2 regions of the Nocardioides sp. Arc9.136 genome follow, and region 1 is predicted to be linked to the other one. Evidence: predicted binding sites of a transcription regulator. Region 1 holds the regulator's gene; the other holds the start of a gene.
What was found. Region 1 encodes LexA, which represses DNA repair genes until DNA is damaged. Its sites were predicted from a motif close to TCGAACANNTGTTCGA; they were not measured.

Region 1 (8,760 bases):
TGACGAAGCTGCCGCGGCGCACGACGTCGCGGAACGCCCGGTCCGTCGCCACCTCCCACCGCACGTCGGTCCGGGGCCCGCGCCCCGAGCCCGGGGTCGCGCCGCGGGTGGGGGTCACCCGGGTCCACAGCACGACCGACTCCGGCAGGGGGTCGCCCGAGGCGACACCGTGCTGGAAGACGCGGTGCCGGGCCGCGGCACCCGTCGGTACGGCGGCGTGGCCGGTGCTGGTCGGGACGGCCGCCACCCCGAGGCCGGCGGCCCCGGTGGCGACGACGGTGCGGCGGCCGAGGGTGCTGACGGGGGTCGGCCGGCCGGGCTGGGTCGTGGTCACGCCTCATCCAACGACGATCGGCGCCCGGCGTGATGGGTGTGCGCGGGTGTGCACCACCTGTTCAGGCGGCGTACGCCGCGGCGTCGCCGGGCGGCCGGCGGCTCAGCTGGCCGAGACGCGCACCGCCGTGGCCTGCCCGTCGCCGAGCGGGGTGCCCTGGCAGGCGTAGTCGGTGCGCTTCCAGCACTCGTAGCGGATGTCGGCGTTCGCGACGGTCACCTCGACCGAGGCGACGGTCCCGGCGCGGAACGAGGCGGTGACCGCGCCGTTCCCCGAGGCGTCGAGCTCGACCAGGCGGCTCTCCGCGGCACCGTCGGTGCCCACGAGCGTCGCCACCGCGCGGGTGGCGCCGCCCGCGGGCAGGTCGACCTCCACGCGCACACCGGTCGCGGACGGCTGGGTCCGCACCTCGAGGGTCGCGCTGCTCAGGTGCGCCAGCTCGGTCCTCCAGGAGACGGCCGCGCCACCGGTGGCCGCCGTCGCCGACCTCGCGAGCGGTGCCGGCCGGTACTCCGCGGCGCTGCCCTCGTCGTAGGCCTGGGCCGGGCGGCGGTTGCCGGTCGCGAACTGGGCGAAGGCGACGGGGAGCCGGGGGCCGCGGTCCTCGAGGACCGCGGCGACGGCGTCGACCGAGCTGAGGTCGGGTGCGCCGGCGCGGGCGTCGGCCTGGCGCCAGATGTCGCGGACGACCGTCGGCAGGGTGCCCGCGCGCTGGTCGAGCCGCTCGCTGAGGTGGCGGAAGAACAGCCAGGTGCCGTAGTGGAAGCCGTCGTCGCCGCCACGGTCCATGGGGCGGGCGGGGTCGGACAGCGGGCTGGCGGCGAGGTACTGCCGGTTGTCGTCGACGTCGTCGAACAGCTCGTCCTCCACCCAGGCCGCGGTGCCCTCGAGGAGCCACTGGTCCTCGTAGGAGTCGTAGCCGAACTGGACGGCGTGGAAGTACTCGTGCCCGACGGTCACCTGGAGGTTCTGCAGCGGGGTGCCGGTGGGGAAGCCGCGGTAGTCGTTGTCGACGACGCAGAAGGCCCACACGTCCTCCGCCCGCGTGCGCTGGTCGCTGGTGCAGTAGCCGTAGAGACCACCGGCGAGGTCCTGGACGTACATGTCGGTCTTGGCGTTGCCACCGGCCCTGCCGTCGCGCTTCGGCGCCCGGTAGCCGGCGCCGACGAAGGTGCGGTGCACGCTGCCGGCCGTGGCGAGGACCTTCCTGGCCCACGACGCGCTCGCCCGGTGCCTGCCGCTCGTGCGCCAGTGGACGCACACCACCGTGCACTTCTTCCTGTCCTGCGCCGGGCGGGCCAGCAGGCGGCCGGCCGCGGCCCGGTCGGCGGGCGCCAGCGCCGGCCGCGCCATGCGCAGCTGCCGCAGGGCCTCGGTGGCGTCCCGGCCGTCCCCGGCCAGGGCGGACCGCGCGGCGGCGAGGCTGCGCGCGGCGGTGACGGTGCCCGGGGCGAGGAGGGCGGAGGAGTCCTGCGCCCCCGCGCGCTCGGCGTCCGGGCGCCCGTCCGGGGCCTCAGCGGTGGCGGTGGTGACCCCCGTGAGCGTGGACAGCCCGGTCGCGAGGACGAGGGCGAGGGCGGCCAGGGGACGTGCGCGACGCATGAGTTCTCCGGGGATGCTCGGCGGTGCCCGGGGGTCACCGACCGGGGCGCTCCCCGGAGGTCCCGAGGTCAGCGCTCAGCCAACCGCAGGTTCGTGCTGCTCCGCATGGCCCGTCGGGACCATCTTCTCCGGGGCGGCCGGCGCGGGGTCCGGTCGCTCACGCCGGCGCTCCACGAGCCGGCCCAGCCGTGCCGAGACCAGGAACCCCAGGCCGATCACCAGCCACCCGGCGAGGGCGTCGAGGACCCAGTGGTTGCCGGTGCCGACGATGACGACCGCGGTGATGAGGGCGTGGGCCCAGCCCAGGCCGCGGACCCAGTGGCGGCGGGCGTGCTGCTGGACGACCACCGCCACCCACAGCGCCCAGCCGGCGTGCAGGGAGGGGAAGGCCGCGAGCTGGTTCGTCAGCCCGCCCAGGCCCTTGGGCGCCGATGCCTCGGACCCCCACCAGCCGTCGGCCGCGTGCAGGGACAGGACGTCGACGTACCCGTCGACGAAGCGTGGGGGAGCGGTCGGCAGCAGGAGGTAGAGCGCCAGGCCGATCAGGGTGGCCGCCACCAGTGCGCGCCGGGCCGGCACGTAGCGCCGCTCGCCGAGGCGGTAGAGCCACACCAGCGCGATCGCGGTGACCACGTAGTGGGCGGTGGCGTACCAGTAGCTGGAGAGCAGGCCGAGGACCCGCGTGTCGACGAAGAACTGGTTGAGGGAGGCCTCCCAGTGCAGGCCGATGAGCCGCTCCACGTCGAGCAGCTCGCGTGCCCGGGTGAGCGCGGGGCCCAGGGCGTCGTCGGCGAACAGCCGGGACCCGCTGTAGACGACGTAGAGGGTCAGGATGAGCGCCAGCTCGGCCACGCCACGCCGCAGGCGCGGGTGCCTCGTGGTGCTGCTGGGGAGACTCACGGCTCCAACATTGCCGTATCCCACCCCCGAGAAGCATCCGGCTTACCCCCGAGTCGCCCCCCGTTTGCCCATTCTTGGGGGTGAGGCGCCACCCGACCGGGCCCTTTCTCCCCGATCAGCCGCGCCGCGGTCCGGTAGGGCCCGGGACCGGCGGTGCGCTCAGACGCGCCGCAGGACCGCGGTGACCTTGCCCAGGATGGTCGCGTGCGTGCCGTCGATGGGGTCGTACGCCGCGTTGTGCGGCAGCAGCCACACCTGGCCGTCCTTGCGCTGGAAGGTCTTCACCGTCGCCTCGCCGTCGATCATCGCGGCCACGATCTCGCCGTTGTTCGCCGTCGGCTGCTGCCGGATGACGACGTAGTCGCCGTTGCAGATCGCGGCGTCGACCATCGAGTCGCCGGCGACCTCGAGCAGGAACAGCTGGCCGTCGCCGACCAGCTGCTTGGGCAGCGGGAAGACGTCCTCGACGCGCTCCTCGGCGAGGATCGGGCCGCCGGCCGCGATCCGGCCGACCATCGGGACGTACTGCGCCTCGGGCAGCACGTCGCCCACGCCCGTCTCGTCGACCGAGGCCTCCTCACCGCTGGACATCGCGCGCCGTGCCGCCATCACCTCGGGCAGGAACACCTCGAGCGCCCGCGGGCGGTGCGGGTCGCGCTTGAGGAAGCCCTTCTCCTCGAGGACCTTGAGCTGGTGGGCCACGCTCGAGGAGCTGGTCAGGCCCACCGCGTCGCCGATCTCGCGCATGCTCGGCGGGTAGCCGCGGCCCTCGATGCTGTCGCGGATGTGGGCGAGGATCCGGGTCTGACGAGGGGTCAGGCCGGTCACGTCGGGTGCGCCGTCGGGCAGCTCGGAGACCTTGGGACCGGGGTTCTTCGCCATGGGTGGAGTGCCTTCCGGGATGCGCGAGGACGAGGGGTGCTGCTGGCAGCACGGTAGAGCCTCCGCGGGCCGTGTTCAAACACCTGTTCGAAGGTGTGTCGCGCGGTGGGCGCCCGGCCCGGGCCGCTGCTTGGATGCGTGCATGGAACCCACCAGCTGTGTCGTCACCGGAGCGGCCCGCGGCATCGGCCGCGGTATCGCCGAGCTCATGGTCGCGCGCGGGCACCGCGTCGTGGTCACCGACATCGACGCCGAGGGCGCGGCGCGCACCGCGGCCGAGATCGGCGCCGCCGAGGGCCTCGGCCAGGACGTCCGCGACGCCGCCTCGCACACCGCCGCTGCCGAGGCGGCCGCGCGGCACGGCGCGCTCGTGGCGTGGTTCGCCAACGCCGGCGTGGGTGACGACGGGAAGCTCGCGGACCTGACCGACGAGCAGGTCCGCCGCCTCGTCGAGGTCAACCTGCTCGGCGCCGTCTGGAGCACCCGCGCGGCGCTCGCCGCGTTCGGCCCGCGCGGCGGCGACCTGGTCCTCACCGCGTCCCTCTCGGGCCTGGGTCCCGTCCCCGGCCTCTCCCTGTACGCCGCGACCAAGGCCGCGGTCGTCTCGCTCGCCTCCTCGGTCGCCCTCGAGGCGCCGCGGGGTGTGCGGGTGCACGCCCTGTGCCCCGACGGCGTGGCCACCGACATGGTCGCCGCGATGCGCGAGGACGGGATGGGCAAGCAGCTCGTCGCCTCGGGAGGCCGGATGCTGGGCGTGGCGGAGACCGCGCAGGCGGCCGTCGACCTGGTCGGGTCCCGCCGGGTCCTGCGGACCCTCCCCGGGTGGCGTGGTGCCGCGATGCGCGTCGGCCAGCTCGCCCCCTCGGTGTCCGGGCCGGCGCTCGCGGTCTTCGCGGCCCAGGGCAGGCGCCGGCTGCGGTAGTCGCCGGGGAGGCGGGTCGGTTCCTTCGAACATTTGTTCGCCCAGGTCCTTGAACTGTTCGAACACGTGCTCTACGGTCGTACACATGTTCGATCGAACGTCTGCTCGATCGTCAACCGGGCCAGCCACTGTCGGTGGCCGCGGTTAGACATCTGCTCAGACCGAGATCGACACGACCCGAGGCTGACCGCCACTTCCCCAGGAGGTCCCCATGAGCACCATCACCGCCACCCCCACCGCCCTGCCGCGCACGACCGGCAGCACCCGCCGCTCCGGCCAGGTGCGGCTCACCCGCCGGGGCCGGCTCGTGGTGTTCCTCCTGGCGCTCGCGATCGTGCTCGGCCTCGGCCTGGCCATCGCGGCAGGCTCGGTGGCCACCGACGAGGCCGGCACCCCCGAGCCGACCCGCGTGGTGATGGTCGGCACCGGCCAGACCCTGTGGGGGATCGCCGCCGACCTCGCCGAGGACGGCGAGGTGCGCGAGATGATGACCCACATCGAGCGGCTGAACGCCCTCGACTCCGCGGTGCTCGCCGCGGGCCAGCGCCTCATCGTCCCGGTGCAGTAAGGCACTCGCCAGCACCGACACAGACGTCGCCAGCCGCTTCGACCCCGGCTGGCGATCCGGGGAAGACAGGGGCGGGGCCGTTCGCGGCCCCGCCCCTGCGGCGTCTCCGGACGCGCTCGCCGGCGCGGCCGCGGAAGTTTCAGCGGCCAGCCGATGAAGCTCCCGGATGGCCGCTGAAACTTCATCGGCCAACCGACAGGTTCAGCGGCCGGCCGATGAAATGTCGCCCGCCGGGACCGCTCGACGACGCCCACTCAACAAGATCGAGCAGGCTCGACCCGTCCCGGGAGCGGCTCGGCGAGCGGGTCAGCGAGCGGCGCGCCGCCCGCCGGGAGCGGCGGGCTGCTGCTGCTCCGACCGCGGCTCGCGGGAGGCCGGGGGAGAGGTGATGCCGAGCTCGCGGAGCAGTCGGGCGACGAGCATCAGTCCGACGAACAGGCAGGCGACGGCACCGACCGAGGCCAGGGCGAGGAAGGCCCACGCGCCGGACTCGCCGCCACGCGCGGTCGCGCCGAAGTCGATCGCGGCGTAGACCAGGTAGCCCCAGGCGACCACCAGGAGGGTGATGCCGAGGGCGAGGAGGGCCAGGCGCGGGGAGAAACCGGCACGGCGCTTGTCGCCCCGCCGTGCGCCCGCCCGCTTGCCCGTCGCCACGTGGCACATCATCGCTGATCGGTGGCGGCCGGGTGCAGTCGACCCGCAGGTCGTCGGCCCCCGGTTCCGGCCCGTCGGGCGCGACGCGGTGATCGTGCCGAGCCGGATCGGCTCGGAGGCTTTACGCTGTGCCTCGTGCAGGGCGAAGTGGGGACGTCGTCGGCGCCGGGTGGAGCTCCCGGTGCGTCGACTCCGCAGTCGTACCACCCGGACGGAGCGCTCCCGCAGGCCCACGACGTCGACGACGTCGCCCGGTCGGTCCTGGCCCGGGTCGGGGCCCACGACGGGGTGCAGCGCGCCGCCCTGGCGCTGAGCGAGGGCGGTGGTCGCCGGCTGCGCTTCGTCGACAGCGCGGCGGCAGCCGACCCCGCGGACCTGCGCTGGTGCCACATCGACGCCTACGACGACGTACCGCTGACCACCGTCGTGCGGACCGGTGAGGCGGTGCACGGGCGGCTCGAGGACTTCACCGGTCGGTACGTCGCACTGCTGGAGGCCCAGCGCGAGCGCGAGGTGCGGGCGCTGGCGGCCGTGCCGCTGCCGGGGACCGGCTCGCCGATCGGTGGCCTGCTGGTCTGGTTCTCCGACGCCGAGGCGCTCGACGCCGCGCGGGTCGCCGCGCTCACCGAGCTGGCCCGCCGCGCCTCGGACGCCGTACGCCGGGTCCGGCTGGTCTCCGGGCGCCAGGGCTCCGACGCGGTGCCCGAGGAGCCGGCGATCCCGGAGGGCGCGCTGACCACCAGCGTGCTGCTCGAGGGCGACCCGCGGGCGACGGGCGCCGCGCGGCGGTTCCTCCGCGAGCACCTACGCGCCTGGGGCGTCGACGACGAGCCGGTCGACGACGCGCAGCTGTGCCTCTCGGAGCTGGTGACCAACGCGGTCGTCCACGCGGGCACGGCATCGGAGCTGCGGGTCGTGCTGGACGACGGCGTGCTGACGGTGACCGTCCGCGACCTCGGCGGCCTCGGCAAGCCCGCCGTCGGCGGCGAGCCGCACCCCTCCGAGGACCTCGACCCGCTGCGCGTCTACGGCCGCGGCCTGCAGCTGGTCGACGCCCTCTCCCAGCGGTGGGGATCCGAGCGCGACGTCACCGGCACCACCGTCTGGTTCACCCTCGAGCTCGGCACCTACGCCCGCACCGACGCGGTCGCCGCCGGCTGAGGCCGTTCGCGCCGCGTCGGGCCGCTAGGTCCCGATGCCGATGACCACGCCCGCGATGGCGGCGTTGGACAGGTTGGCGAGGCTGCCGGCCAGGAGTGCCCGCAGGCCCAGCTCCGCGACGGCCGAGCGGCGCTCGGGCGCGAGCGAGCCGATGGTGCCGATCTGGATGGCGATCGAGGAGATGTTGGCGAAGCCGGCCAGCGCGAAGGTCACCACCGCGACGGTCACCGGCGAGAGCGAGTCGACCTGCGGGCCGAAGTCGGCGTACGCCACGAACTCGTTGAGCACGGTCTTCTGACCGATCCACGAGCCCGCGTCGACCGCCTCCGACCACGGCACGCCCAGCAGCCAGGCCAGCGGCGCGAGCGCCCAGCCGAGGATCTTCTCGAAGGTCAGCCCTTCGGCGCCGAACCAACCGCCGACCGCGCCCAGGATGCCGTTGGCCAGCGCGATCAGGGCGATGAAGGCGATCAGCAGCGCGCCCACCGTCACCGCGATCCGGCCGCCGGCGATCGCGCCGCGGCCGAGGGCGTCGATGGCGTTGCGGGACTCGGTGTCGCGCACGCTGCGCACGTCGAGCTCGTCGAGGTCGGGAACCTCCCGGTCGTCCCCCGCGCGGGCGGCCTCGAACGGCTCGTCCGGCGTGCTGTCGGGCCACATGATCTTGGCCATCAGCAGGGCGGCGGGAGCGTTCATCACGGTCGCGGCCAGGAGGTACTCCAGCGGCGCGCCGAGCAGGGAGTAGCCCACGAGCGTCGAGCCGGCCGCCGCGGCGAACCCGGCGGCCATCACGGTGAAGAGCTGGCCCTTGCGCAGCGAGCGGAGGTACGGCGCGATCATCAGCGGCGCCTCGCTCTGGCCGAGGAAGACCACCGTGCCGGCGTACAGCGACTCCACCTTGCTCACCCGCAGCAGCCAGGACAGCGCGCCGCCGACGACGTACGTCGCCCACTGCACGACCCGCAGGTAGTACAGCAACCCGACCAGCGCGCCGAGGAACACGATCACCGGCAGCACCGACAGCGCGAAGACCGTCTCGCCCTCCTCGCCGACCTCGGTCAGCGGGCCGAAGACGAAGGCCGTGCCCTCCTCGGCGTACCCGATGAGCGCGGCCACCCGGTCCGAGAGCCAGTCCAGCGCCCGCTCGCCGGGCCCCCACCGCAGCACCAGTGCTGCGAAGGCGACCTGGAGGGCCAGGGCGACCCCGACCGTGCGCCAGGAGATCCCGCGCCGGTGCTTGGAGAAGGCCACGGCCACCAGCACCAGCACGACCAGGCCGAGCAGCCCGCGCAGAGCGTCCATGTCGACGCCGGTGCCCGCGGGGGACCTGCTCGGAACGTGTGCCCGGTCGACGGCCTGGTCACCGGCCGCGCGTGGTGATGGTCCTCCCGCCGATCGTGGCGCCCGAGCCGGTCGCGGTCTTCTGCGGCCTGGCCGGTGCGGCCAGCACCAAGCACCGCGACCACTACTACGAGGGCCCGGGCAACAGCTTCTGGCAGTCGCTCCACCTGGCCGGCTTCACCCCGCGCGAGCTCGCCCCGCACGAGGACCGCCTCCTCGCCGAGCCGGTCGCCGGCACCGCGCTCGGCCTCACCGACCTCGTCGGGCACTGGGACCCGCGCTGGGTGGAGATCGACCGGCTCGTCGAGCAGGTGGAGCAGTGGGAGCCGGAGTGGCTGGCAATCACCGGCAAGGGCGCCGCCCACGAGGCCTCGAAGGCGCTGGGCCGTCGCGGTC
Region 2 (8,760 bases), 1.1 Mb from region 1:
CCCGCCCGTCGCCGCGCCGCTCCCACCGCCACGGAACGCCAGGCTCAAGATCGCCGCGGTCGTGGTCGCGCTGCTCGTGCTCGCCGCGGCGGCCGTCGCGGTGTGGGCGCTCACCTGGGGCGACGACGACGACCCGGCCTCCTCGGCACCGTCGGCAGGAGCGGGAGCGGGGCCGGCGGACCCGGTGGGCCGCGGTGCCGTCGCCAGCATCGCCACCGCGCTCCTCGAGCAGGGCGAGGTGACCCCGGCGGTCGCGTCCTGCGCCGCCGAGACCTGGGTCGAGCAGGCCGGCGTGGACCGCCTGCGGGCCGAGGGCTACCTCGACGAGCAGCTCGCGTACGTCGACCGGCCGGCCTCCGAGGTCTCCGCCGACATGCGCTCGGCGATCGCCACCGCCGTCGCGGCCTGCGGCGGCACGACGGCGGACTGACCCCCGTCGGCGCTCAGGCGTAGCGCCGGGCGCGGTCGGCGGGGCTGCCCGGCCCCGCGTCCAGGAGCGCGGCCAGCTCGTGCTCGAGCGCGGCGCCGACCCGCCGGCAGAACGCCTCGGGCTCGTCGGCGGCGTCGGGTCGCTCGGCGACGATCCGGTCCACGATGCCCAGCCGGTGCAGGTCGAGGGCGCGGACCTGCTGCTTGCGCGCCATCTCGGGTGCGTGGTCGAGGTCGCGGTGGACGATCGCGGAGGCCCCCTCCGGCGGCAGCGGGGAGAGCCAGGCGTGCTGGGCGGCGACCACCCGGTCGGCGGGCAGCAGGGCGAGCGCGCCGCCGCCGTTCCCCTCGCCGAGCATGAGGCACAGGGTCGGTGCGTCGAGCGTGACCAGGTCGGCGAGGCTGCGCGCGATCTCGCCGGCGAGCCCGCCGTTCTCGGCGTCGGGGGAGAGGGCGGCGCCCTGGGTGTCGATGACCGTCACCAGCGGCAGGCCGAGCTCGGAGGCGAGCCGCATGCCGCGGCGCGCCTCGCGCAGCGCGCCCGGACCCATCGGGTGGTCGGCGGTCTGGCCGCGGCGGTCCTGGCCGAGGAACACGCACGGCGCCTGCCCGAACCGGACCAGCGCGATGAGCAGGCCAGGGTCCTGCTCGCCCTGGCCGGTGCCGTTGAGGGGCACGACCTCGGAGGCGGCGTACTTCAGCAGCCGGCGGACGCCGGGGCGGTCCGGCCGCCGGGAGCGGGTGACCGCGTCCCATGTCTCGACGTCCGGGACGGTGCCGGCCGCGGAGTCGTCGGCTGGGGAGGGGACGGGCGTGATGCCGTGGCGCGGGGCGAGGATGACGCCCAGCGCCCGGTCGAGGATGCCGGCGATCTCCTCCGGCGCGACGACGGCGTCGATGATGCCGTGGGCGTAGAGGTTCTCGGAGGTCTGCACACCCTCGGGGAACGCCTTGCCGTAGAGCGCCTCGTAGACCCGCGGGCCGAGGAAGCCGACGAGCGCGCCGGGCTCGGCGACGGTCACGTGGCCGAGCGAGCCCCACGACGCCATGACGCCGCCGGTGGTGGGGTGGCGGAGGTAGACGAGGTACGGCAGGCCGGCCGCCTTGTGCGCGGCGACGGCCTGGCTGATCCGGATCATCTGCACGAACGCCGGTGTGCCCTCCTGCATCCGGGTCCCGCCGCTCACCGGCGCGGCCAGGAGCGGGAGGCGCTCGCGGGTGGCGCGCTCGATCGCCGCCACGAGCCGGTCGGCGCTGTCGCGGCCGATCGACCCCGCCAGGAACCGGAACTCCCCGACGACCACCGCGACCCGCCGGCCCTTCATCAGGCCCTCGCCGGTCAGCACGGACTCGTCGACGCCGCTCTTCTCCTCCGCCCGCCGCAGCTCCGCGGCGTACTCCTCCGAGACGCCGGTCCGTTCCGGGGCGGTGTCCCACGAGGTCCACGACCCCGCATCGAGCACGAGGTCGATCAGTGCGGCTGCGTCAGGTCGGCCCATGGCCGTGCAACCTAACGGCCGGGCCGGTGTGGGCGAGACCGCGACCCGCTGGTCGAGCAGCGAGCGCGAGCGAGCGTCGTCGAGACCCGGTGAGGTACGCAGGGCGTCAGGTGGTCGCCGGGCCGCCGGGCGGGCTCGGCGCGAGGCTTCCTTCTTGGAGTCGTGTGGTTGCGCGCCGCTGTGGTCGAGGTCCTGGTCGCGCCTGCTTCTCGGCCCACGGTCGGCGGGGGTCGACCGCTGTGGTCGCGGAGGTGGAGGAGGGAGTCGCTCCACTCGGCCTAGGGCCGTCGGTGGAAGGCGACCTTCCCGCCTTGCAGGTGGGTGGTGTCGTAGGCCGGGTCGTGGATGCGGGCGTGGTGGCGCGGGCAGAGGTTGCGGGCGTTGGCCAGGTCCGTGGCGCCGCCGGTGGACCAGGGTTGGTCGTGGTGGGCGTGGCAGAGGTGGGCGGGCCAGTCGCAGCCTTCTGCGGTGCAGGTCGGCTGGGTGAGGTTCAAGGCTCTGCGTTGGGCACCGGTGAAGAGCCTCGCGGTGCGGCCGAGGTCGAGCAACTCTGACTGAGTGCCGAGGACAGCGGGGATCAGTCCTGCCTCACAAGCCAGCCGTCGCGCCTGGGCGGCGGAGATGGTGGCGCCGTCGTCGAGGACACCCGGTGCGAGGCCGCCGAGGAGCGAGGCGAAGTCCATCGTGACGACGACTGAGGCGTTGAGGCCGCCGAGCTTCGGAACCGAGGAGGCGGTGGGGAGGCGTTCGAGGAGCTCGCAGAACGCGTCACCCATCCGCTCCGGTGACGGGCGGCGCTCGACCGCCTCGGGCGCGCCTGGTTCCTGGGTGGCGGCCTGGTGCTTCGGCGCCGCGAACGCCAACAGCGTCTTCTTGAGCATGGCGCCGTGCAGCTCGGGGAGCTTGAACTTCCCGACCACCGACCCGCGCCCGTCGGGGCTCATCGTCAGCCAAGCGGTCTCCCGAGCGAGGCGCTCCTCGGCCTTCAGGGCCTTGGCGTCGCGTGCTTCACCGATCTCGGGTGCGACGACGGTGAGGACGTGCTTGGCCAGGATGCGCAACGACTTGGGGTCACGGTGCCGCGCCTCGGCCAGCAGGTGCTGCTCGGCACGGAGCGGGATGGTCGGGTCGTCGAGGTCGGCGGGGAGCTTGTCGAGGCACTCGGTGATCACCCGAGCGTGGTGCACCGACACCTCGCCCTCGGCGAAAGCGGTGGCCGTCGGGCTGTGGCGGTCGAGGGACTCGGCCAGCCGCATGCGGTGCTTCGCAGCGGGACGGGTCTGATGCGTTTCGGTCGCCCACCAAGCGGCGGTGTCGGTGGCGCCGACCCGTTCGCCGGCGTGACGGCGTTCGGCCTCGGCGGCGAGCCGGAGCTCGAGCGCCTCGACGCGGGCGCGGAGGCGGGCAGCCTCGAGAAGGGTCGCCGCGACGTCGTCGTCGGACATCGACCACAGGTGGACCTCGTGGGCTCGGTCGAGGCGGGTGTGGGACTTCGCGACGGCGCGGGACACCACGTGCGCGCTGCGTCGGGAGTCCTTGGCCATGGGTCTACTCAAGCACCGACCACCGACAGTCAGACGCATGTTTCCCCAGGTCAAACCACATTATGGACCACGAGTTCGGGAACTTCTCGCCGGCCCCGGAGGCTCGAGGCCCTGCGCGCCTCACTGGGTCTCGACGACGCCTCGCCGGGGCTCGGCTGCTCGACCAGCGGGGGCCGACCTGATACCCGGGAGACCGCCGCGTCCACCCGCCGTACCTCTCCCGTAGCTGCCCCCACCGCAACCACCTATGGCCCGGAAGTCGGAGACGAGTGCCCGAGGCCTGCGCGCCTCGGCGGGGCTCGGCTGCTCGTCCGAGCTGGACGGCGGGGTGTCACAGGGCGGCGAGGACGGCGGCCTCCTCGTCGCGGGTGAGGCCGGTGACGGGGGCGTCGGGGGTGGCGCGGAGCCAGGCGAGGGTGTCACGGGCGGTGTCCTCGACCGGGCGGACCACCAGGCCGGCGTCGAGGGAGGGGTCGGCGTCGTGGGCGACGAGGCCGTCGTACTCGGGGCGCGGCAGCCAGAGCGGGAGCGACCGTGGGCCGGCCCACGGCTCGACGCCGTGGGCCTCGAGGGCGTCACGGGCGGTCCAGCGCAGGAGCGCGTCCCCGCCGCCGCTGCCGAGGGCGACGGCGGCGAGGAGGTCGCGGACCGGGGTCGCGGGCCCGACGCCGTCGAAGGTCCCGGTGGTGCGGCGCTCGGCCAGCGTGACGAGCCAGGCGGCGAGGTCGCGCACGTCGACGACCTGCACCAGGTCGTCGGGGTCGCCGGGGGCGAGGACGGTGGGGTGGGTGTCGACCGCGGCGAACCGGGCCGGCCAGTAGGTGAAGCGCCCCGTCGGGTCCCCCGGCCCGACCACCAGGCCGGGACGGACCACGGTGGAGGACCGGGCGCCGGCGCGCACGATCGACTCGCACGCGACCTTCATCGGGCCGTAGGCCTCCATGTCGACCGACAGGTCGGCGTCCTCCCGGTGCGGCTCGCGCAGCGGCAGCGAGCCGGGCGTGCCGCCGGGCGTCGACTCGTCGGCGTACACGTTGATCGTCGAGACGAACACCCAGTGCGCCTCCGGTGTCGCGGCCACCGCCGCCCGCACCCACGAGGGGTGCCGCGCCACGTCCACCACCGCGTCGTACGTCGCCGCGTCGGCCTGCAGCGTCTCCGGCAGCGGCTGCGTCCGGTCGAGCTCGACGTGGTCGGCCCCGTCCGGCACGGGTCCGGACCTCCCGCGGCACGCGCACACCACCTCGTGGCCGCGGGCCAGCGCCTCCTCCGCCACCGCGCGCGAGAGGAACACCGAGCCGCCGAGCACCAGGAGCCGCATGACCCCACCGTGCCCGCCCGGACGGGGCGGGGGACAGGGGTTCCGCCGAGGGCGAACGGTCCACCACGCGGTCGCCCCGGTTCAATGTCGAGTTTTTCGATCGACTATGCGTAGTATCCGGAGCGACCTGATCGGGACACCCGACTTTCGCCATCCGGAGGAACCCATGCCACTCCTGTCCGCACGCCGGCGCCTGCCGGCACTCCTCGCCACGGCCCTGGTCGGCCTCGTCGGAGCCACGGCCACGGCCTGCGGCGGCTCCGCGGGGGCCGACGGCGGCGGCGAGGTGACGACCATCCGCTACCAGTCCGGCGCCGGCTCGCTGGACCCGCTCGAGCTGGCCGACGCCCTCGGCTACCTCGACGGGCTGACCCTCGACAAGGTCGGCGACGTCCAGGGCGGTCCGGAGAGCCTCCAGGCGCTGGCGACCGGCCAGATCGACATCTCCGCCTCGGCGTTCTACGGCGCGACCGCGAAGCTCGTCGCGAGCGGCGTGCCGATCAAGGCCGTCGTGTCGACCTACGGCTCCAACGACGAGGTCAGCGCCTCGGTCGTCACGCTCGAGGACTCCGGTGTCCGCGAGGCCGAGGACCTGGTCGGCAGGAAGGTCGCGGTGAACACCCTCGGCGCCAACGCCGAGGCGGTGCTCGACACCTACCTGCAGTCCGAGGGGCTCAGCCAGGACCAGATCGACCAGGTGACGCTCGTGCCGCTGCCCGCGCTGAACTCCGAGGCGGCCCTGCGCGAGGGCCAGGTCGACGCGGCCTACATGAGCCGCGGCGCGCTCGACAACGCCAAGAAGAACGGCGGCATCAGGGTGCTCGCCGAGGACGTCGACTTCGTCGGTCCCTACAACGGCGGCGGGTTCCACCTCACCGAGCGCTTCATCCAGCAGAACCCCACCACCACCCGCACGCTCGTCGCCGGCGTCGCCCGCGCCAACGAGTACATCGCGACGCACTCGCGCGAGGAGGTGCTCGACGTGATCGGTGAGTACCAGACCGAGCACGGCCGGGAGGACTACCTCGAGCCGCTCCAGATCTGGCCCGGCACCAACGGCGTCGCCACCGAGGGCGGCGTCATCCGCGACCAGGACGTGACCATCTGGCTGGACTGGCTCGAGAGCGAGGGCGAGGTCGACACCGGCGACATCACGCCCGAGGACGTCTTCACCAACGAGTTCAACCCGTACGCCGACGGCGCCGGCACCAGCAAGGAGGAGGACCAGTGAGCAGCAGCATCGAGCTCCGCGACGTCAGCCAGGTCTTCGCCGTCCGCGGCGACGAGGACCGCCAGCTCCGCGACTTCGTCGCCCTCCAGGGCGTCGACCTGACCGTGGCCCCGGGGGAGCTGCTCGCCCTCGTGGGGCCCAGCGGCTGCGGCAAGTCCACCGTGCTCGACCTGGTGGCCGGGCTGACCCGCCCGACCTCGGGCCGGGTGCTGGTCGACGGCGAGGAGATCACCGGACCCGGCCTGGACCGGAGCGTGGTCTTCCAGCAGTACACCCTCCTCCCGTGGCGCACGGCCACCGCGAACGTCGAGCTCGCGCTCGAGGCGACCGGTCGCTACACCCGTGCCGAGCGGCGCGAGCGGGCCCGCGAGCACCTCGAGCTGGTGGGCCTGACCGAGTTCGCCCATCGCTACCCCCACGAGCTCTCCGGCGGCATGAAGCAGCGGGTCGCCATCGCCCGCAGCCTCTCCTACGAGCCCGGCGTGCTGCTGATGGACGAGCCGTTCGGCGCCCTCGACGCGCAGACCCGCGAGCGGCTCCAGGAGGAGCTGGTCGGCATCTGGGAGCGCACCGGCACCACGATCGTCTTCATCACCCACGACATCGAGGAGGCGGTCTTCCTCGGGCAGCGCGTCGCGGTGATGAGCAGCCGGCCCGGGCGGGTCAAGGAGGTCGTCGACATCGACCTCGACCGCTCGGGCGCCGGGGAGAGCGACATCCGGTCGACGCCGGAGTTCGCGGCGTACCGCCACCACGTCTGGGCCTCGCTGCGCCAGCAGCCCGCCCGCCGCCTCGAGGAGGTCGAGCGCGTTGCCTAGCGTCCTGGAGGAGCGGACCGAGGCCCGCCCGAACCCGCGCCAGGAGGAGGCGGCGAAGGTCCGCCACGTCTCCCGGCACCGCACCCGCGCGCTCAGCGCGCTCCGGGGCGCCGCCGGCATCCTCGTGCTCGCGGTCGTATGGGAGCTCGCGCCGCGGTACGGCCTGGTGGACCGGTACTTCGTCCCACCGCTGAGCGAGGTGCTCGACGTGTGGTGGGGGCTCGCGCGCTCCGGCGACCTGACCGAGCACCTGCGCGCCAGCCTGGTCCGCTCCGGCGTCGGCTTCGGCCTCGCGGTCGCCACCGCGATCCCGCTCGGCGCGGCCATCGCGTGGTACTCCCCGGTCCGCCAGCTCTTCACCCCGGTGCTCGAGATCTTCCGCAACACCGCCGCGCTCGCGCTGCTGCCGGTCTTCGTCCTGGTGCTGGGCATCGGCGAGACCAGCAAGATCGCGATCGTCCTCTACGCCTGCTTCTTCCCGATCCTGCTCAGCACGATCAGCGGCGTCGCCAACGTCGACGCCCAGCTGCTGCGCTCGGCCCGGGTGCTCGGCCTGTCACCGGTGGCGACGTTCCGCAAGGTCGTCTTCCCGGCGGCCGTCCCGACGATCTTCACCGGCATCCGGATCTCCGGCGCCGCCGCGATCCTCGTCCTCATCGCCGCGGAGATGATCGGCGCCACCGCGGGCCTGGGCTACCTCATCAACTACAGCCAGTTCAACTTCCTCATCCCGCAGATGTACGCCGGCATCCTCACGACCTCCGTCGTCGGCCTGGCCGTCAACTACGCGCTGGTCGCCCTCGAGCGCCGGTTCTCCCGCTGGCGCGCCTGAACGCTGCACCGACCAACCACCCCCGCCACCACCGGAACGGAGCCCTCCATGCCCGAGAAGACCCAGCTCGTCCTCAACGCCTTCCTCATGACCGCCGGCCACCACGAGTCGGCCTGGCGCCTCCCGGAGAACGACACCTCGCGCGTCCGCGACGTGGCGTACTTCCAGGACCTGGCCCGCACCGCCGAGCGCGGCCTGCTGGACTCGGTGTTCTTCGCCGACCACCCCGGCCTCGGCCAGGTAGCCCGGCGCCCCGCCGAGCTCCCCGACCCGGTCCTGCTGCTCACCGCGATGGCCGCGGTCACCGAGCGGATCGGCCTGGTCGCCACCGCCTCGACGACCTTCTCCGAGCCCTACAACCTGGCCCGCGCCTTCGCCTCGCTCGACCTCCTCAGCGGTGGCCGCGCCGGCTGGAACGTCGTCACGACCGCCGCCGAGCAGGCTGCGAGCAACTTCGGCGACGGGCCGCTGCCCACGCCGGCCGAGCGGTACGCCCGCGCGCAGGAGTTCCTCGACGTCGTCCTGGGCCTGTGGGGCGGCTGGGACGACGACGCCCAGCTGGCCGACAAGGAGCGCGGCGTCTGGATCGACCCGGACCGGGTCCGCACGCTCGACCACGTCGGGGAGCACTTCCGCGTCAAGGGACCGCTCAACGTCGGGCGCAGCCCCCAGGGCCACCCGGTCGTGGTGCAGGCGGGCTCCTCGCCGGCCGGCATCGAGCTGGCCGGGAGGTACGCCGAGGCGGTGTTCACCGCCCAGCCGACCCTCGAGGAGGGCCGCGCGTTCTACGCCACCCTCAAGGCCGCCGCGGTCCGCGCCGGCCGCAACCCCGACCACGTCAAGGTGCTGCCCGGCGTCGTCCCGGTCATCGGCGGCACCGAGGCCGAGGCCCGCGACCTCGAGCGCCGCCTCGACGAGCTCGTCGTCCTCGACCACCCGCTCGAGCAGCTCGCGGAGATGACCGGCCTGCCGGTCGAGCGGCTCGAGCTGGACGCCCCGCTGCCCCAGGACATCCGCCCGGTCGAGGAGGTCCGCACCATCAGCAGCCGCTACCGGCTGGTCGTCGACCTCGCCCGCCGCGAGGAC

Region 2: the regulator LexA is predicted to act here: its motif matches at 3,536-3,551, upstream of OSR43_RS20130 (HNH endonuclease signature motif containing protein).

The regions. Positions count from the first base shown of each region.
Region 1 is NZ_CP113431.1:825,164-833,923, forward strand. Features, by position in the region: gene OSR43_RS03910 (alkaline phosphatase) at 1-334, opposite strand, end outside; gene OSR43_RS03915 (MXAN_6640 family putative metalloprotease) at 437-1,936, opposite strand; gene OSR43_RS03920 (phosphatase PAP2 family protein) at 2,012-2,836, opposite strand; gene lexA (transcriptional repressor LexA) at 2,996-3,718, opposite strand; gene OSR43_RS03930 (SDR family oxidoreductase) at 3,861-4,640, shown strand; gene OSR43_RS03935 (LysM peptidoglycan-binding domain-containing protein) at 4,852-5,208, shown strand; gene OSR43_RS03940 (hypothetical protein) at 5,515-5,862, opposite strand; gene OSR43_RS03945 (ATP-binding protein) at 5,998-7,023, shown strand; gene OSR43_RS03950 (NupC/NupG family nucleoside CNT transporter) at 7,048-8,325, opposite strand; gene OSR43_RS03955 (mismatch-specific DNA-glycosylase) at 8,403-8,760, shown strand, end outside.
Region 2 is NZ_CP113431.1:4,167,594-4,176,353, reverse strand. Features, by position in the region: gene OSR43_RS20140 (serine/threonine-protein kinase) at 1-430, shown strand, start outside; gene OSR43_RS20135 (carboxyl transferase domain-containing protein) at 444-1,928, opposite strand; gene OSR43_RS20130 (HNH endonuclease signature motif containing protein) at 2,207-3,472, opposite strand; gene OSR43_RS20125 (NAD-dependent epimerase/dehydratase family protein) at 3,804-4,793, opposite strand; gene OSR43_RS20120 (ABC transporter substrate-binding protein) at 4,960-6,024, shown strand; gene OSR43_RS20115 (ABC transporter ATP-binding protein) at 6,021-6,842, shown strand; gene OSR43_RS20110 (ABC transporter permease) at 6,835-7,674, shown strand; gene OSR43_RS20105 (LLM class flavin-dependent oxidoreductase) at 7,723-8,760, shown strand, end outside.